DNA from 2 places in the Lactobacillus sp. ESL0233 genome. Region 1 is predicted to be linked to the other one. Evidence: riboswitches for the same ligand, from Rfam matches in the RefSeq annotation. Region 1 holds a riboswitch; the other holds the start of a gene.
What was found. A riboswitch is a leader RNA that binds a small molecule or an ion and turns the genes downstream of it on or off. The one in region 1 is predicted to bind FMN.
Positions count from the first base shown of each region.

Region 1 (7,800 bases):
AAAATGATTTTGTCAATGAAGATGAACCAGAAGAAGACCCTAGAGACGAATTAGTTCAGCAATTAGTTCAATACTCTGTTTTTAAAAAAATTTCGGCATACTTTAAAGAACGTAATGAAAAAGTACCAATTACAGCATCTAAAGAAGAGAGTGTGCCCCAAACTAAAGAAATTCAACCTCTACCTTTAGGACAAATAACTTCATCTGACTTAGCTAATACTTTTATTGTGATTTTACAACGTTTAAAATTACGCCATCCTAATCTTGCTTCAGTCAAAGTAAATGCAAAATCTATAACGCAAATGATTGATTTTTTGCGAGAAAAACTCGCTGAGAATAAAGTTATTAGTTTTTTTTCTTGCACAGATCAATTACAAAATCTATCTGATTTTATTGGTCTATTTTTAGCATTACTTGAACTTTGCAAGAAGAAGGAGATTAAGGTTAAACAAGCTTGTACTTTTGGTGATTTAAAATTAGAAAGAATTGATAATAATGGTAAGTAAAATAGCTCAGCTAGAAGCATTATTGTATCTTGCTGGTGATAACGGAATTGAGAGTGAAAATCTTTGTGAGTTATTACATGTGGAGCAATCTGCTTTAGGTGAAATGGCTACCAAATTGACTAGCCAGCTTAAAGCAAACGTTGATTCTGGATTACAAGTACTACATGTTAATCATAATTATAAGCTGACTACTAGGCCTGAAGTTAGTAAAACTGTTACTAGCTTTTTTCAAAGAGATTTAACTAAAACTTTGAGTCAATCAGCGCTTGAAATATTAGCTATTATTGCATATAAACAGCCTATCACGCGTATTGAAGTTGATCAAATTCGGGGAGTTAATTCATCAAGCGCATTACAAACGTTAATTTGGCGCGGATTAATTAAGGTTCAAGGTAAAAAGGATGTTGCTGGACACCCCAATTTATATGTTACTAGTGATTATTTTTTGCAATACTTTGGATATCAAAGTTTAGCCGATTTACCGTTAATTGAAGATTTTGAAGTTAACGAAATTAATGCTGATGGAGAAATTGACTTATTTACCACTAAAGGACAAGCAGATAAAAATTTAGCGAAGTTGCCAAAAGGAGAATAATAATGGTTTTAGAACGTTTACAAAAAGTAATTGCCGAAGCTGGTATTGCCTCGCGCCGAAAAGCCGAAAAAATGATTGAAGAAGGTAGGGTAACAGTTGATGGCGCAATTATTACCCAACTTGGTACTAAGGTAGATACCTTTAGCAATATAACGGTTGACGGTGAACCAATTGAACGTGAGAGTTTGCATACGTATCTTTTTTATAAGCCGCGAGGTGTAGTTTCAACCGTAAGTGATGATAAAGGCAGAAAAACGGTAGCTGATTATTTTAAAGATTTACCGTATCGTTTATACCCCATAGGTAGGCTTGACTATGATACATCAGGGTTGTTGTTAATGACAAATGATGGCCAGTTAGCCAATTTACTAATGCATCCACGCAGTGAAGTAGCCAAGGTCTATGTAGCAAAAATTAATGGTCAGCTACTGCCTGAAGAAATAGGGCTGCTTAAGCGAGGAGTAACGATTGATCATCAAAAATGTGCTCCGGCAAAAGTTAAAATTATTCGGACGGATAAAAAGAAGAATATGCAAATAGTGCAATTAACGATTCATGAAGGTCATTATCACCAAGTGAAGCGGATGTTTAAAGCCGTTAATCATCAAGTAAGAAAACTTTCACGCGAAAGATATTCCTTTTTAACCTTAGATTCATTAATTTCTGGTAAGTACCGTGAATTAAGTCATGCTGAGGTTGACAGATTAAAGCAGGTAGATTAGTATTATATTGTAGTTAAATATCGAGTTTGTTGTCTTCATGGCAGGGTGAAAATCCCGACCGGTGGTGAAAGTCCACGACCCACGTAAGTGGTGGAATCGTTTAAGATACCGATAGTTAAAGTCTAGATGAAAGAAGACAGACTAAACTAAGAGCCAAGATGATACTTACTTTTAATTGGTCTGTTGCTAGAAGCAACAGACCAATTATTTTTTCGGAGGTAAGTTCATTGAAAACAAAGAATGGAAGTAAATTGGCCAATATTATTGCTTATGCGTTGATTGGTACAATTGCATTTATCTTGATGTTTATTGCATTTCCCTTGCCAGTAGCAAGTTTTTTAAAGTTTGATTTTTCAGACGTAATTGTTACTATTGGGACATTTTTATTCGGCGCTGGGCCAGGAATATTTATTGCTTTTATTAGAATGTTTATTTCTTTAATTTATAAAGGTTTTTCATTGCCGAGTATAGTAGGTCAATTAGCAGCTTTTGTGGCAACAATTTCATTTGCATTGCCTTTTTACTTTTTCACTAAAAAAATTAATGTTCATGAAAAAAATATGGTAAAAAGACATCTACAACCAATATTAGGAGTTATTTTAGGAATTATTGCAATGACTTTAGTTTTGTCTGTACTCAATGCATTAGTTTTGACCCCTGTTTATGCTGTAACAACTGTTCCCAATTTACCAAAAATTGATGGTTATTCGGGTTTATTAAGTTTTACAGAAAAAGTTTACTTGAGGCAATTACTTCATATTCCATCAATGACCAGCTATATTGCAGGAATTATTGTTCCTTTTAATTTAGTTAAGGGTGCCATTAACGGCATAGTAGTTTATTTACTTTTTGAAACAGTTTTGGGTAGTTTAAAGCCATTTGTACAGCGCTATTTTAATTTAAAAAATTAATTTTTTACTAGATCTTAATCGACCACGTATGAGGTCGATTTTTTTATCCAAAATAATAATTAAATATGCTAAAATAAAACAAGCTAAGTGAAGGAGGTTTTTATTTTAGATGAGCCATGAACCCAAAGGCCCGTATTTACATTACGAGCGTCCAAGTGAATCTAGAACAGTGATCCATAAAGCAACATCAAGAGGGTGGATTGTGTGGATGGTTATTCTGGTTCTGAGTATTATTGCACTTGTACCGCTTGTGCATCACTTAGCTGCAAATGGACAAACAAGTGAGCAAGTAGTTGAATTAAAGAAATCGGTAAAAAAGCATGACAAGCTAAAAAAATCGGTTGTACCTCAAAACCGACTTCAGCCAAAAGCTGAACAAAAGAAAAAAAGGCACCCCCCAAAAGTGCAAACTAAGCCTACACAGTATGTAGCAAAAAGCGGAGATTCATTATCAAGTATTGCCGAAAAATTTGATTTAAGTATTGAAGAGCTCGCAAGTCTAAATCAGCTCAATGTAGATAGCCAAGTTAAAGTTAATCAAATACTTAAAGTGAAATAAATATAGAAAGGATAGGGACTGAATGTCCCTTTTTTATTGGAATGCAAGTAGCAATTGATGGTCCAGCTTCAGCTGGAAAAAGTACAGTGGCAAAACTGATCGCACAAAAATTAAATTTTATTTATATTGATACTGGAGCAATGTATCGTGCATGTACGTTAATTGCCCAAAAGCATGGTATAGATTATAGTAATGAAGCAGAAATTTTAAAAGCAGTTGAAGCAGAAGGAATAGAATTTCAAACTGTTAACAATGAGCAAAGGGTTTATGTTGGTAAGCAGGATGTTTCACAAGAAATTAGAACTCCGGAAATTTCAGCTAATGTTTCACAAGTTTCAGCTTTAGCTGGAATTCGTGCAAAAATGGTCGATCTTCAAAGACAAATGGCTGGAAAAATGGACGTGGTAATGGATGGACGTGATATTGGAACTACTGTTTTGCCTAATGCCCAGGTGAAGATATTTTTAATTGCTTCAGCTTATTCTCGTGCCAAAAGGCGAATGCTAGATTTTAAAGAACGTGGTATCAAAAATTCCCAAACAATTGAAGAAATTGAAGTAGATATTACCGCTCGTGATTATAAAGATTCTCACCGCAAAATCTCTCCTTTAAGAAAAGCTGCCAGTGCAATTGAAATTGATACGACAAATATGACAATTGCCCAAGTAGTTGATGCAATTTTGGCAGAAATTAAAAAAAGTCAAAAAAAACTAGAAAAAAGGGGATAAAACAGTAGAAAAATCTCTAACTTTCATTTAAAATTAGGTTATGATATCGGGAGGTAAATAATGTCAGAAAATAGTAATCAATTTTTAGATGCATTAAAGCAAATGCAAGGGGTTGAGGTCGGAGATATTGTAGATGTTGAAGTGTTGGATGTTGAAGAAGGCCAAATCGATGTCGGTGTTGTAAATGCCGGTGTTGAAGGTGTAATTCCTCGTCGTGAATACACTTCAGATCGCAACGTCGATCTACGTGATGCTGTTAAGCCAGGTGATAACTTTAAGGCTTTAGTTTTAAGAAAAGCTGGTGGCGATAAAGAAAACGGTGAATTTTTCTTCTCAGTTACTCGCTTAAAGGAAAGAGAAGCATACGAAGAACTAAGAAAAGATTTTGAAGCAGGCAATCCAATTGAGGGTACTGTAACTTCTTCAGTTCGTGGCGGTTTACTAGTTGACGTTGGTACTAGAGGATTTTTACCAGCTTCACTTATCTCAAATCGTTACGTTTCGGATCTTAAGCCATATATTGGTAAAACAATGAAACTTAAGATTACAGAAATTGACCCAAGTAAGAATCGTCTGATTCTTTCACACAAAGATTTAATTGAAGAAGAGCGTGAAGAAGCTTTTGACAGTGTTGCATCACAATTAGTTGTGGGAGACATAGTTGAAGGCAAGGTATCTCGTTTGACTAACTTTGGTGCTTTTGTTGATGTTGGTGGAGTTGACGGATTAGTTCATATTTCCGAAATATCATACAAGCATGTAGATAAACCAAGTGATGTTTTAAAATCTGGTCAAGAGGTTAAAGTTAAAGTAATTGGTATTGATGATGACAGACATCGCATCTCCCTTTCAATTAAGCAAACTGAACCATCCCCATTCGAACAAGCAACAGCAGAACTTCATGAAGGTGATATTTTTGAAGGTGAAGTTAAGTCTTTAACTAATTTTGGTGCTTTTGTTGAAGTAGCTGATGGAATTCAAGGTTTGGTTCATGTTTCTGAAATATCATATAAGCATGTAGATAAACCAAGTGATGTTTTAAAGGTCGGCGAAACAGTTAAAGTTAAAGTACTTAATATTGACCCTAATGATCGTCGAATTTCACTTTCAATGAAAGCTACTGAAGCTAAGAGTTCAGATAGTGAAAGTACACGTTCACACAATTCTTACAATAGAAGCGCAGTTAATAAAAAGTATATGAATAGCGATGACAGTGGCTTTGCTTTAGGTGACATTATAGGTGACCAATTAAAAGATCGTCGTTAGTTTTAATAAAAAATGCCGACTTTAAGTTAAGTCGGCATTTTTATTTTTAAGGGAGGCTGGAAATATGGTTTTACCTATAGTTGCAATTGTAGGACAACCCAATGTTGGTAAATCAACTCTTTTCAACCGGATAATCAATGAGCGTTTAGCAATCGTTGAAGATAAGCCTGGCGTTACCCGTGATCGTAATTATGCTCAAGCTGAGTGGATGGGGCATAAGTTTGATTTGATTGATACAGGTGGAATAACCTGGGAAAATAGTCGAATTGAAGATGAAATAAGAGCGCAAGCAGAGATTGCAATTGAAGAAGCGGATGTCATTGTCATTCTGACAAGTGTTACTAATCATTTAACTGACTTAGATGAACGGATTGCACAGATGCTTTATCAAACTAAAAAGCCAATTGTTCTTGCTGTAAATAAGGCCGATAATCCTGAACAAAGAATGGATATTTATGATTTTTATAGTTTAGGATTAGGGACGCCAATACCAATTTCAAGTGTTCATGGGACTGGAATTGGAGATTTACTTGATTGTATAGTGAGTGAACTGCCTAAAGACTTAGACCAACAAAATGATGATCAAATACGTTTTAGTGTGATTGGTCGTCCCAATGTTGGTAAGTCTTCTATTGTTAACAAACTAGTTGGTGAAAAGCGGGTAATTGTTAATAATGAAGAAGGCACAACACGAGATGCTGTAGATACTCCATTTATTGACGAGGAAGGCACTAAGTTTCGAATTGTCGATACAGCTGGAATTAGGCGTCGTGGTAAAGTTTACGAAAAAACTGAAAAATATTCTGTCATGCGAGCAATGAGTGCAATTGAACATTCTGATGTAGTTTGTCTTGTATTAGATGCAAGTACTGGTATTCGTGAGCAAGATAAGCATGTTGCAGGTTATGCCCATGAAGCTGGTTGCGGTATTATTATTGTAGTCAATAAATGGGACTTGCCTAAAAAAACTAGTAATAGTGGAAAAGAATTTGAACAAGTAATCAGAGAGGAATTTCAGTATTTAGATTATGCACCAATTTTATTTGTTTCTGCCAAAACTGGACAAAACCTTGATCAAATAGCAAAATTAGTTAAATTAGTGCATCAAAATCAAACACAACGTATCCAATCAAGTATTTTAAATGATTTATTACTTGACGCAAGTAAATTAGCCCCTGCACCAATGATAAAGGGTAAGCGACTTAGATTATATTATATGACCCAGGTTGCTACAGCGCCACCTACATTTGTGGTATTTGTGAATGATCCAGAATTAATGCACTTTTCATATCAACGTTTTTTAATCAATCAGTTGCGTAATAATTTCAATCTTTCTGGAACCCCAGTTAAGATTATTGCACGTAAAAGAAAATAGTTTGTATTTAGCAAATAATAAAAAACACAAATTTTGATTAAATTGCTTGTTGTACTAAGGGTTTTGTGCTATTTTAAGAACAGAGAAATGATGATTTAAATAATCATTTATTCCTTATTCTTTTTTGAAGGATAAGTTAAGAATCTCTAGATGGAGATTTTATTTTGGGAGGTGAATTCCAGATGGCAAATAAAGCTGATATAGTTAATGAGGTAGCATCAAAAACCGATTTAACTAAAAAGCAAATTGCTGCAGCTATTGATGCAATTTTTAGCTCAATTCAAGATGATCTTGCTAAAAATGAAAAAGTTCAATTAATTGGTTTTGGTACTTTTGAAGTGCGTCAACGTGCAGCTCGTAAAGGTCGTAATCCACAAACTGGTGATGAAATCGAGATACCAGCAAGTGTTGTTCCTGCTTTTAGACCAGGTAAAGCTCTTAAAGAGGCAGTTAAATAGTTTTTAATAAAAAGATGATGGTATTTTGGCCATCATTTTTTTACTTAAAAAAATTTATAAAAGAGCTATAATAGACACCTTGATGTAATCTGATTAAGTGGAGGAATAATATGAGCTATTCAGAACAATTACTTGATTCAATTGAAGAACAAGATTTTTCTCAAGCAAATATTTTATTAAAGAAAGCATTAGATAGCGACCAACCAGAAATTTTAGCATCATTAGCTGAAAGTTTAACTAATATTGGTTTTACTAATTTAGCTAAACAAGTCTATCGTAGTCTTATCGCTCAATTTCCCAAGGAAGATATTTTTAAAATTTATTTAGCTGAAATTTTATTAAATGATGGCAAAGATGACGATGGCTTATCTTTACTTTACAATATTTCTAATGCATCACCAGCTTATCTTGATAGTCTTTTAGTACAAGCAGATTATTATCAGACCAATGGCTTTTTAGAAACAGCTTATAGTAAATTGACGGAGGCATCTCAGCTTGCTCCCAATGAAGATGTTATAAAATTTGGCTTAGCTGAGATAGATTATCTTAGTGGTCGATATGAGAATGCACTTGAGTTATATAAGGATTTATTAAAGCGACAAGAAAGTTTTGGTGAAATTAGTTTAAATGACCGACTTTTTCAAACTTTAGCAAAATTAGGTCGTTATGAAGAGGCTAGC
Region 1 covers NZ_REHH01000007.1:89,427-97,226, forward strand. Annotated here, with positions in the region: gene F5ESL0233_RS03470 (ScpA family protein) at 1-506, shown strand, start outside; gene scpB (SMC-Scp complex subunit ScpB) at 496-1,101, shown strand; gene F5ESL0233_RS03480 (pseudouridine synthase) at 1,104-1,823, shown strand; FMN riboswitch at 1,851-1,965, shown strand; gene F5ESL0233_RS03485 (ECF transporter S component) at 2,051-2,734, shown strand; gene F5ESL0233_RS03490 (LysM peptidoglycan-binding domain-containing protein) at 2,844-3,293, shown strand; gene cmk ((d)CMP kinase) at 3,335-4,021, shown strand; gene rpsA (30S ribosomal protein S1) at 4,082-5,287, shown strand; gene der (ribosome biogenesis GTPase Der) at 5,352-6,662, shown strand; gene F5ESL0233_RS03510 (HU family DNA-binding protein) at 6,845-7,120, shown strand; gene F5ESL0233_RS03515 (lipopolysaccharide assembly protein LapB) at 7,231-7,800, shown strand, end outside.

Region 2 (7,800 bases), 110 kb from region 1:
ATTGGATGGATATGGTTAAGACTTCTAGAGCGCGCAATAAAATTCGTCGTTATTATCGTAACCTTGATCGCGACCATAGTATTGCTCAAGGGGAACAAATGATTGCTGAACAGCTTCGTAGCCAGGAACTTTCACCTAAAGAGTTTATGGATAAGGAGCATGTTGCAAAAATTTTGGTTCAACTGAATTATCATACAGTTGATGAAATGTATGCTGCAGTTGGTTTTGGCGATTTGTCTGCCATTAGTATTGTTAACCGCCTAACATCTGATTTGCGCCGTGAAGATGAGAAAAAAAAGCAAAAGCAACTAGAAGAAGAAATTTTGAACTCTGGTCAAAAAGCTGCTAACAAGTCAGTTAACGGTCGCTTAGATGCTGCAACACTTAAGTCAAAACATAACGATGGTGTTACTATCCAAGGAATTAACGATTTGATGCTCCACTTAGCCAAGTGTTGCAATCCAGTTCCCGGCGATGAAATTGTTGGCTATGTTACTAAGGGACGTGGTGTCACTATTCACCGCAATGACTGTCGTAATATTGTAAACAATAATGATAGTTTAGGTCGATTAGTAGAAGTTTCTTGGGAAGGCACTGAGTCAAATAATAATCAATCATTTAATGCAAATATTGAAATATTTGGTTACAATCGGGCCCAGCTACTTAGTGATGTAATCAACCGCTTAAATGCACTAACGCCTAATATTGATAATCTTTCAGGTAAAGTTAATGACGATAATATAGCACACATTTATGCTACCGTTGCTGTGAATAATTCAAGTCAATTAGCCAGTATTTTAACTAAATTAAGAGACATTCCTGATGTTTATGAGACAAGGAGGGCAGATAATTAATGCGAGTTGTAATTCAAAGGGTTAACCAGGCCAATGTAAAAATAGCTGGGGAAACAGTTGGTAAGATTAATCAAGGGCTACTCTTATTAGTTGGTATAGGTGAAGGGGACGACTTAGCAATTATTCAAAAAGCTGCAAACAAAATTTCTAAGATGCGTATTTTTGAAGACGAGAGTGGTAAGACTAATTTGGCAATTAAGGATGTTAATGGAAAAATTCTTAGTGTAAGCCAATTTACTCTGTTAGCAGATACCAAAAAGGGAAATCGTCCTAGCTTTGTTCAAGCCATGAAGCCACCAAAGTCTGCTGAATTATGGCAATCTTTTAATCATGAATTAGAAAAGTTGGGCTTAGAGGTTGAAACAGGACAGTTTGGAGCGGATATGAAAGTTGATTTAGAAAATGATGGTCCGTTCACGATTGTATTAGATATGTAAAAATCGGTGCAAAATGATACTACAGGTTGACTTTTTGCTAGTAAAAATATAAGCTAAAAAAGAATTATCAATGACAAAGAATGAAGCTTAGCAATTTTATTTCAGAGACTGTCTATCTATGGTGCAAGGACAGATAATGAGCTAACTGTGACCCCTTTAACAGATAATAAACGTTTCGCGAGCGTTAATCGCAGCAGGCAAAAGGTGGTACCGTGCTAATTTGAAGCGCCCTTGATTTAATTCAAGGGTGCTTTTTAGATTAAAAGGATGATTAGATGAGAGTGCAAAAACCTAAAGGAACAGTTGATATATTGCCAGGGCAATCTAGTTCATGGGAAAAAGTTGAACAAATATTGCGTGATTTTTTCAAACAGGCAAACTATCAAGAAATTAGAACACCAAGTTTTGAAAACTATGAGGTATTTTCTCGATCAAGTGGTGAAACTTCGGATGTAGTTGAAAAAGAAATGTATGATTTCAATGACAAGGGTGGACGTCACATTGCTTTACGTCCAGAAGGAACAGCTGGCGTTGTTCGAGCATATGTTGAAGACAAGCTTTATGCTCCAGAAATGGCTAAGCCATTTAATGTTTATTATATTGAGTCAACCTTTCGCTATGAACGCCCGCAAGCTGGGCGGCAGCGAGAATTTCATCAAATTGGTATTGAAAGTTTTGGCTCAAGTAATTTTTTAGCTGATGTTGAAACCATTGTTCTAGCTAACGATTTATTGGCTAAACTTGGTGTTAAAAATTATGAATTACACATTAATACCCTGGGTAATAGTCAAGTACGTCAAAGTTATCATGATGCACTAGTTGACTATTTTACGCCCTTAAAAGACCGGCTTTCCGATGATTCTAAACGACGTTTAGAGAAAAATCCGCTCCGAATTTTAGATTCTAAAGATGAACAAGATAAGCAATTTTTACCTAATGCACCAAAAATTATTGATTATTTAGATCAAGCTTCTAAAAATAATTTTAATCGAATTATTCAGATGCTGGACCAGTTAGATATCCATTATGTAATTGATAATGATTTGGTTAGAGGGCTGGATTATTATTCCGGGATTATCTTTGAATTTATGGTTGAAGACGCTAGTTTATGGGAATCGGCTACAACGATTCTTGGTGGTGGACGTTATGACCACCTAGTTGAAGAATTTGATGGTCCTGCAACCCCAGCAGTTGGTTTTGGTATTGGTGAAGAACGCTTAATGCTAGTTTTGCAAAAACAAAACCCAGGCTTATTTACTGATCAAGGAATTGATTTTTTTATTACTAATATTGGTGAAGAGACTGAAATTAAAGTTGTTGAAATTGCTCGTTTGTTACGTAAGCAAGGTTTTAGGGTTCAATATGACGTTGATCAAAAGAAGTTAAAAGCGCAATTTAAAAAAGCTGATCGAGTTAAGGCCAAATATGTAATTACTATCGGAGCTAAAGAAATAGCCGAGGGTAAGTTGAATATTAAACGCTTAGCTGATGGACAAAAAATTGATTTGCTGTTAAGTGATTTAGCAAATATGCATTCAGTCTTAGAACATTTAAAGGATTAAAATTATGGAAAAAAGAACAAACTATTGTGGTAATATTACTGCTAAATATATTGGTCAAAAAGTTAATCTATATGGTTGGGTCCAACGAGTTCGTAATTTAGGTAATTTAGTTTTTATTGATTTACGTGACCGTGAAGGTCTAGTTCAAGTAGTCATTAATCATGACTCAGGCCAAGAATTGATGCACCTTGCTGATCAACTTGGTAATGAATATGTTATTCAAGTTAAAGGTGAGGTAGTTAAGCGTTCGAGCATTAATCCAGAAATGAAAACAGGAGAAGTTGAAATTAATGCGCAAGAACTTATTATTTTAAATAAATCACAAAATCCACCTTTTGAAATTAAAGATAATATTGAAGTAGGCGAGCAAACTAGGCTAAAATATCGTTATCTAGATTTACGGCGCCCCAGCTTACAAAAAGCGCTTATTTTACGTTCGAAAATTTTACAGGCAACACATGAATATTTTGATGAAAATGGTTTCATTAATATTGAAACACCAATTTTAGGAAAATCATCACCAGAAGGTGCACGAGATTATTTAGTTCCTTCGCGAATTTATCCAGGTAGTTTCTATGCTTTGCCGCAGTCACCTCAATTATTTAAACAATTGTTAATGGGAGCAGGTTTTGATAAGTACTACCAGTTATCTAGATGCTTCCGCGATGAAGATTTAAGAGGCGATCGTCAACCAGAATTTACCCAAATTGATATGGAAACGTCCTTTACTGATGAAGAACAAGTGCAAGAATATACTGAAGGACTATTAAAGAAAGTTATGAAAGATGTAATGGGGATTGACTTAAAAACGCCAATTGATCGCATTACTTGGACTGAAGCAATGAACAATTATGGTACTGATAAGCCTGATCTTCGCTTTGGCATGCAAATTCATGATTTAAGTCTAATTTTTAAAAATAGTGACTTTAAAGTATTTTCTAATGCAATTAGTGCGGGCGGTTTTGTTAAAGGGATTGCGGTTAAAAACGGCGCTGAGACTTATTCGCGCAAACAAATTGAGAAAAAACAAGATTTCATTAAACGTTTCCACGCTAAGGGTTTAGCTTGGGTTAAATTTGAAAATGGGGAATTTAATGGACCAATTGCGCGCTTTTTAAGTGAGGAAAATCAAGCTGCCCTAATTAAAGAATTTTCTCTTACAGGTAGTGAGTTATTGGTCTTTATAGCTGATAAATGGAAAGTCTGCTGTGATTCATTAGATCATTTACGCCGGGAATTTGCTAAAGAGACCAATATTATTCCTAAGCATGTCTTTAATTTTGTTTGGGTAGTTGACTGGCCCCTATTTGAATATGATGAAGGCATAGGTCGTTGGATTGCGGCTCACCACCCATTCACTATGCCGGATGATGAGGGAATTAAATTACTTGATACTGATCCGCACAAGGCGCATGCTCGTAGTTATGACATTGTGATGAATGGTGATGAATTGGGTGGAGGTTCAATTCGTATCCATAAGCGTTCAATTCAAGAAAAAATGCTTAAAGCACTTGGTTTTAGCAAAAAACGGGCATATGAACAATTTGGTTACTTATTAGATGCTCTTGATATGGGCTTCCCGCCACATGCTGGGTTAGCTATTGGCTTAGATCGTTTTGCAATGCTACTAGCAGAAAAAGATAATATTCGTGATGTCTTGGCCTTCCCTAAAAATGCTAATGCTTCAGAGCCAATGATGCACGCACCTGCTCCGGTTGCTGAGCAGCAATTAGCTGACTTGGGGATCGAAGTTGAAGCACAATACGCAGACAGCGTGGCTAAGACCGAAAATACCTTAATTCAGCAGGCACAACAAAACTCAGAGCGCAAGACTGCTTGGGATGAAGGATAGGGCAATACCTGCTTTTTAACCTACTATTCAACGGTTTAACTTAAAAAAAGAACCTTTTATCAAAAAGGTTCTTTTTTTTGTTTTAAAATTATGCTGCAACTGGTCATTACTTCCAAGGATATAGAAATTTTTTCAATTGCCTCTTGACGTTAAGCGCTGATTAGATTACTCTGTAAGTGATTGAATACGGTTTCTTCGGGGCAGGGCGTAATTCCCTACCGACGGTGACAACATAATATTGAAGTCCGTGACCCGCAAAGTGCGGTGGAACTAGTGCAAGTCTGGTACCGACAGTTAAAGTCTGGATAGGAGAAGAACAAACAAACTAATTTGATAGTAGCGTTGCGTATACTTCGCTGGAATCATATTTAATTAATCTTTTTAAGCCTCGTTGATTTTACATCAACGAGTTTTTTAGTTAGGAGGTGTAAAAATTGCAAGATAGTGATTATATGAAACTGGCGGCAGAAGAAGCGCTTAAGGCACGTGGGATGACGCAAACCAATCCCTTAGTTGGTGCGGTTATTGTCAAAAAAGACCAAGTTCTTGCCACTGGCTACCATCATCAATTTGGTGGTGTGCACGCCGAAGTCGATGCTTTGAATAATTTAGCAGATCTTAGATTGGCTCAGGGGGCAACCCTTTACGTTACTTTAGAACCTTGCAGTCATTACGGCAAGCAACCACCATGTTCTTATCAAATTGCAGCAGCAGGAATAAAGCAGGTAATTATTGGGCAAGTCGATCCTCATCAAATAGTTAGCGGCAAAGGAATCAGTTATTTAGAAGCGCATGGGGTTAAAACTAAATTGCTGGGCCAAACAGAATTTTTGAACGAGGCGTATAACTTTTTCTACCAAAGACAGCGTCCGCTTGTTACTTTAAAATATGCAATGTCAGTTGACGGCAAACTTAACGAAGAGCAAGAAAAGCGCACGTTCATAACTGGCCAAGCAGCGCAATTAGATACGCAAGTGTTGCGCCTTGATCAGCAGGCTATTTTAATTGGGGCTAATACCTTGCGAATTGATAATCCTGCATTGACTGTCAGAATTAAAAAGCTACCCGTTCCACCAGTTAGAATCGTTTTAACGCATGATGCTAACTGCTTAGACTTTAATAAGAAGTTATTTAATTTGCCAGGCAGAATTTGGCTGTTGAGCAATGTAGCTTTGACAAAATCAGTAAGAGAAAATGTTACTTGTTTTGTTGACCAAGAGTGGACACCTGCCAAAATTATGCGTTTATTGGCTGAAAAAGAAATTCAGTCACTACTGATTGAAGGCGGCAGCAATCTACAAGCGCAATTTATGGCGGCCAAACTGGTAGATAAAATAGTTGCTTACGTAGCGCCAGTCATTTTAGGCGGAACGGCTATGCCAGTCGCTATGGGGCCGCGATTAGAGCGGCCACTGCATTATCAACTGGTTGATTTAAGAACATGCGGTGAAGATGTGCGAATTTGTTTAAGGAGAGAATAAGTGTTTACAGGAACGATTAAAGCAACGGGAAAAATTGTCAATCTAGAAGCTACTCAAGAACATGCAAAATTGATAATCAGCAGTCCGCAAACCGACCTGAAAAATTTGCCTTTAGGCGCAAGTATTGCGGTGAATGGAATTTGCTTAACCGTCACTAATTGCACGGCCACAGATTTTACAGTTGACGTCATGCCAGAAACGATGAAAAGAACGAATCTAGGTAAATTACAGCTCAATAACCTAGTAAATTTGGAACCCGCAATTTCATTAAATGACAAGTTAGATGGGCACATCGTTGCGGGCCATGTTGATACGACGGCTACATTAATCAAGAAAACAGAAAATGAAAATTCGCTTGAATTGCAGTTTAGGGTGCCAGCAAGATATGCGCCCTTGATTGTTGAAAAAGGTTCCATTGCAATTGATGGCATTGGTTTGACCGTCACGATGGCAAAAGATGATTTATTTGGTGTTAGCTTAATACCATACACCATTGCACATACGACCTTGGCAAATTATCAGCTTAATGATTTGGTCAATATTGAAACGGATATGATTGGCCGTTATGTCATCAAACAATTACAAATTTGGAAAAAAGAATACGTTAGGTAATTAAAATGAATGAACAATTAAATAGCAAAATGCAAGAAATCTTAAATCATTTGAAAAAAGGCGGACTTGTAATTGTGGCTGACTCACCTCAGCGTGAAGCAGAAGGCGACATGATCGGTTTAGCTGAAAAAGTAACGCCAGCAGCGGTTAATATGATGATTAGTAAAGCTCGCGGGCTTTTGTGTGTGACAATGAGCAAGGAATATGCGCAACGGCTGCAGCTTGAACCCATTAAAACTGATTCTAATGATAGTTTTGGTACGGCATTTACACTAAGCGTTGATGCCACCGAAACGACCACTGGAATTTCCGCTTTTGATCGGGCTAAAACAATTAAAAGATTAGCTGATCCTAACAGTCACTGGTCCAATTTTTATCATCCCGGCCACGTCTTTCCTTTAGTTGCAAAAGAAGGCGGTGTTTTAGAACGAACCGGTCATACCGAAGCAGCGCTTGATTTAGCCCGTCTAGCTGGCGCTGCTCCTGTAGGTTACATTTGCGAATGCATCAAAAAAGATGGCACAATGGCCCGGCGCAAAGACTTGAAGGCCTTGGCTGAAGGATTAGGAATTCCCTATTTAACGATTGAGGAATTGATTGAATACCGTAAATTTCAAACTCAGAAAAAGCTGGCAGTTGAATCTTTTGCAAGAGTGGCCTTGCCTACCAAATACGGCACTTTTCAACTTGAAGGTTTTCGGGAACACCAGCAGTTAGAAAAAGAGCCCACACTATTAATTAGCAAAGGTGAAATTAAAGCTGGGCCCCCCTTACTACTCAGGCTGCATAGTGAATGTTTAACCGGGGATGTTTTTGGCTCCAAACGCTGCGATTGTGGAGCACAATTGCAGGAAGCTTTAAAACAAATCGAAAAGAATGGCGCCGGTGCCGTTTTATATTTACGTCAAGAAGGGCGCGGAATCGGTTTAATGAATAAATTACGGGCGTACGAACTGCAGGATCAAGGAATGGATACAGTAAAGGCAAATCAGCATTTAGGCT
Region 2 covers NZ_REHH01000007.1:196,541-204,340, reverse strand. Annotated here, with positions in the region: gene F5ESL0233_RS03980 (bifunctional (p)ppGpp synthetase/guanosine-3',5'-bis(diphosphate) 3'-pyrophosphohydrolase) at 1-854, shown strand, start outside; gene dtd (D-aminoacyl-tRNA deacylase) at 854-1,291, shown strand; gene hisS (histidine--tRNA ligase) at 1,567-2,853, shown strand; gene aspS (aspartate--tRNA ligase) at 2,858-4,705, shown strand; FMN riboswitch at 4,893-5,026, shown strand; gene ribD (bifunctional diaminohydroxyphosphoribosylaminopyrimidine deaminase/5-amino-6-(5-phosphoribosylamino)uracil reductase RibD) at 5,140-6,186, shown strand; gene F5ESL0233_RS03955 (riboflavin synthase) at 6,187-6,798, shown strand; gene ribA (GTP cyclohydrolase II) at 6,804-7,800, shown strand, end outside.
Region 2: another riboswitch for FMN. It lies ahead of ribD (bifunctional diaminohydroxyphosphoribosylaminopyrimidine deaminase/5-amino-6-(5-phosphoribosylamino)uracil reductase RibD); the one in region 1 lies ahead of F5ESL0233_RS03485 (ECF transporter S component).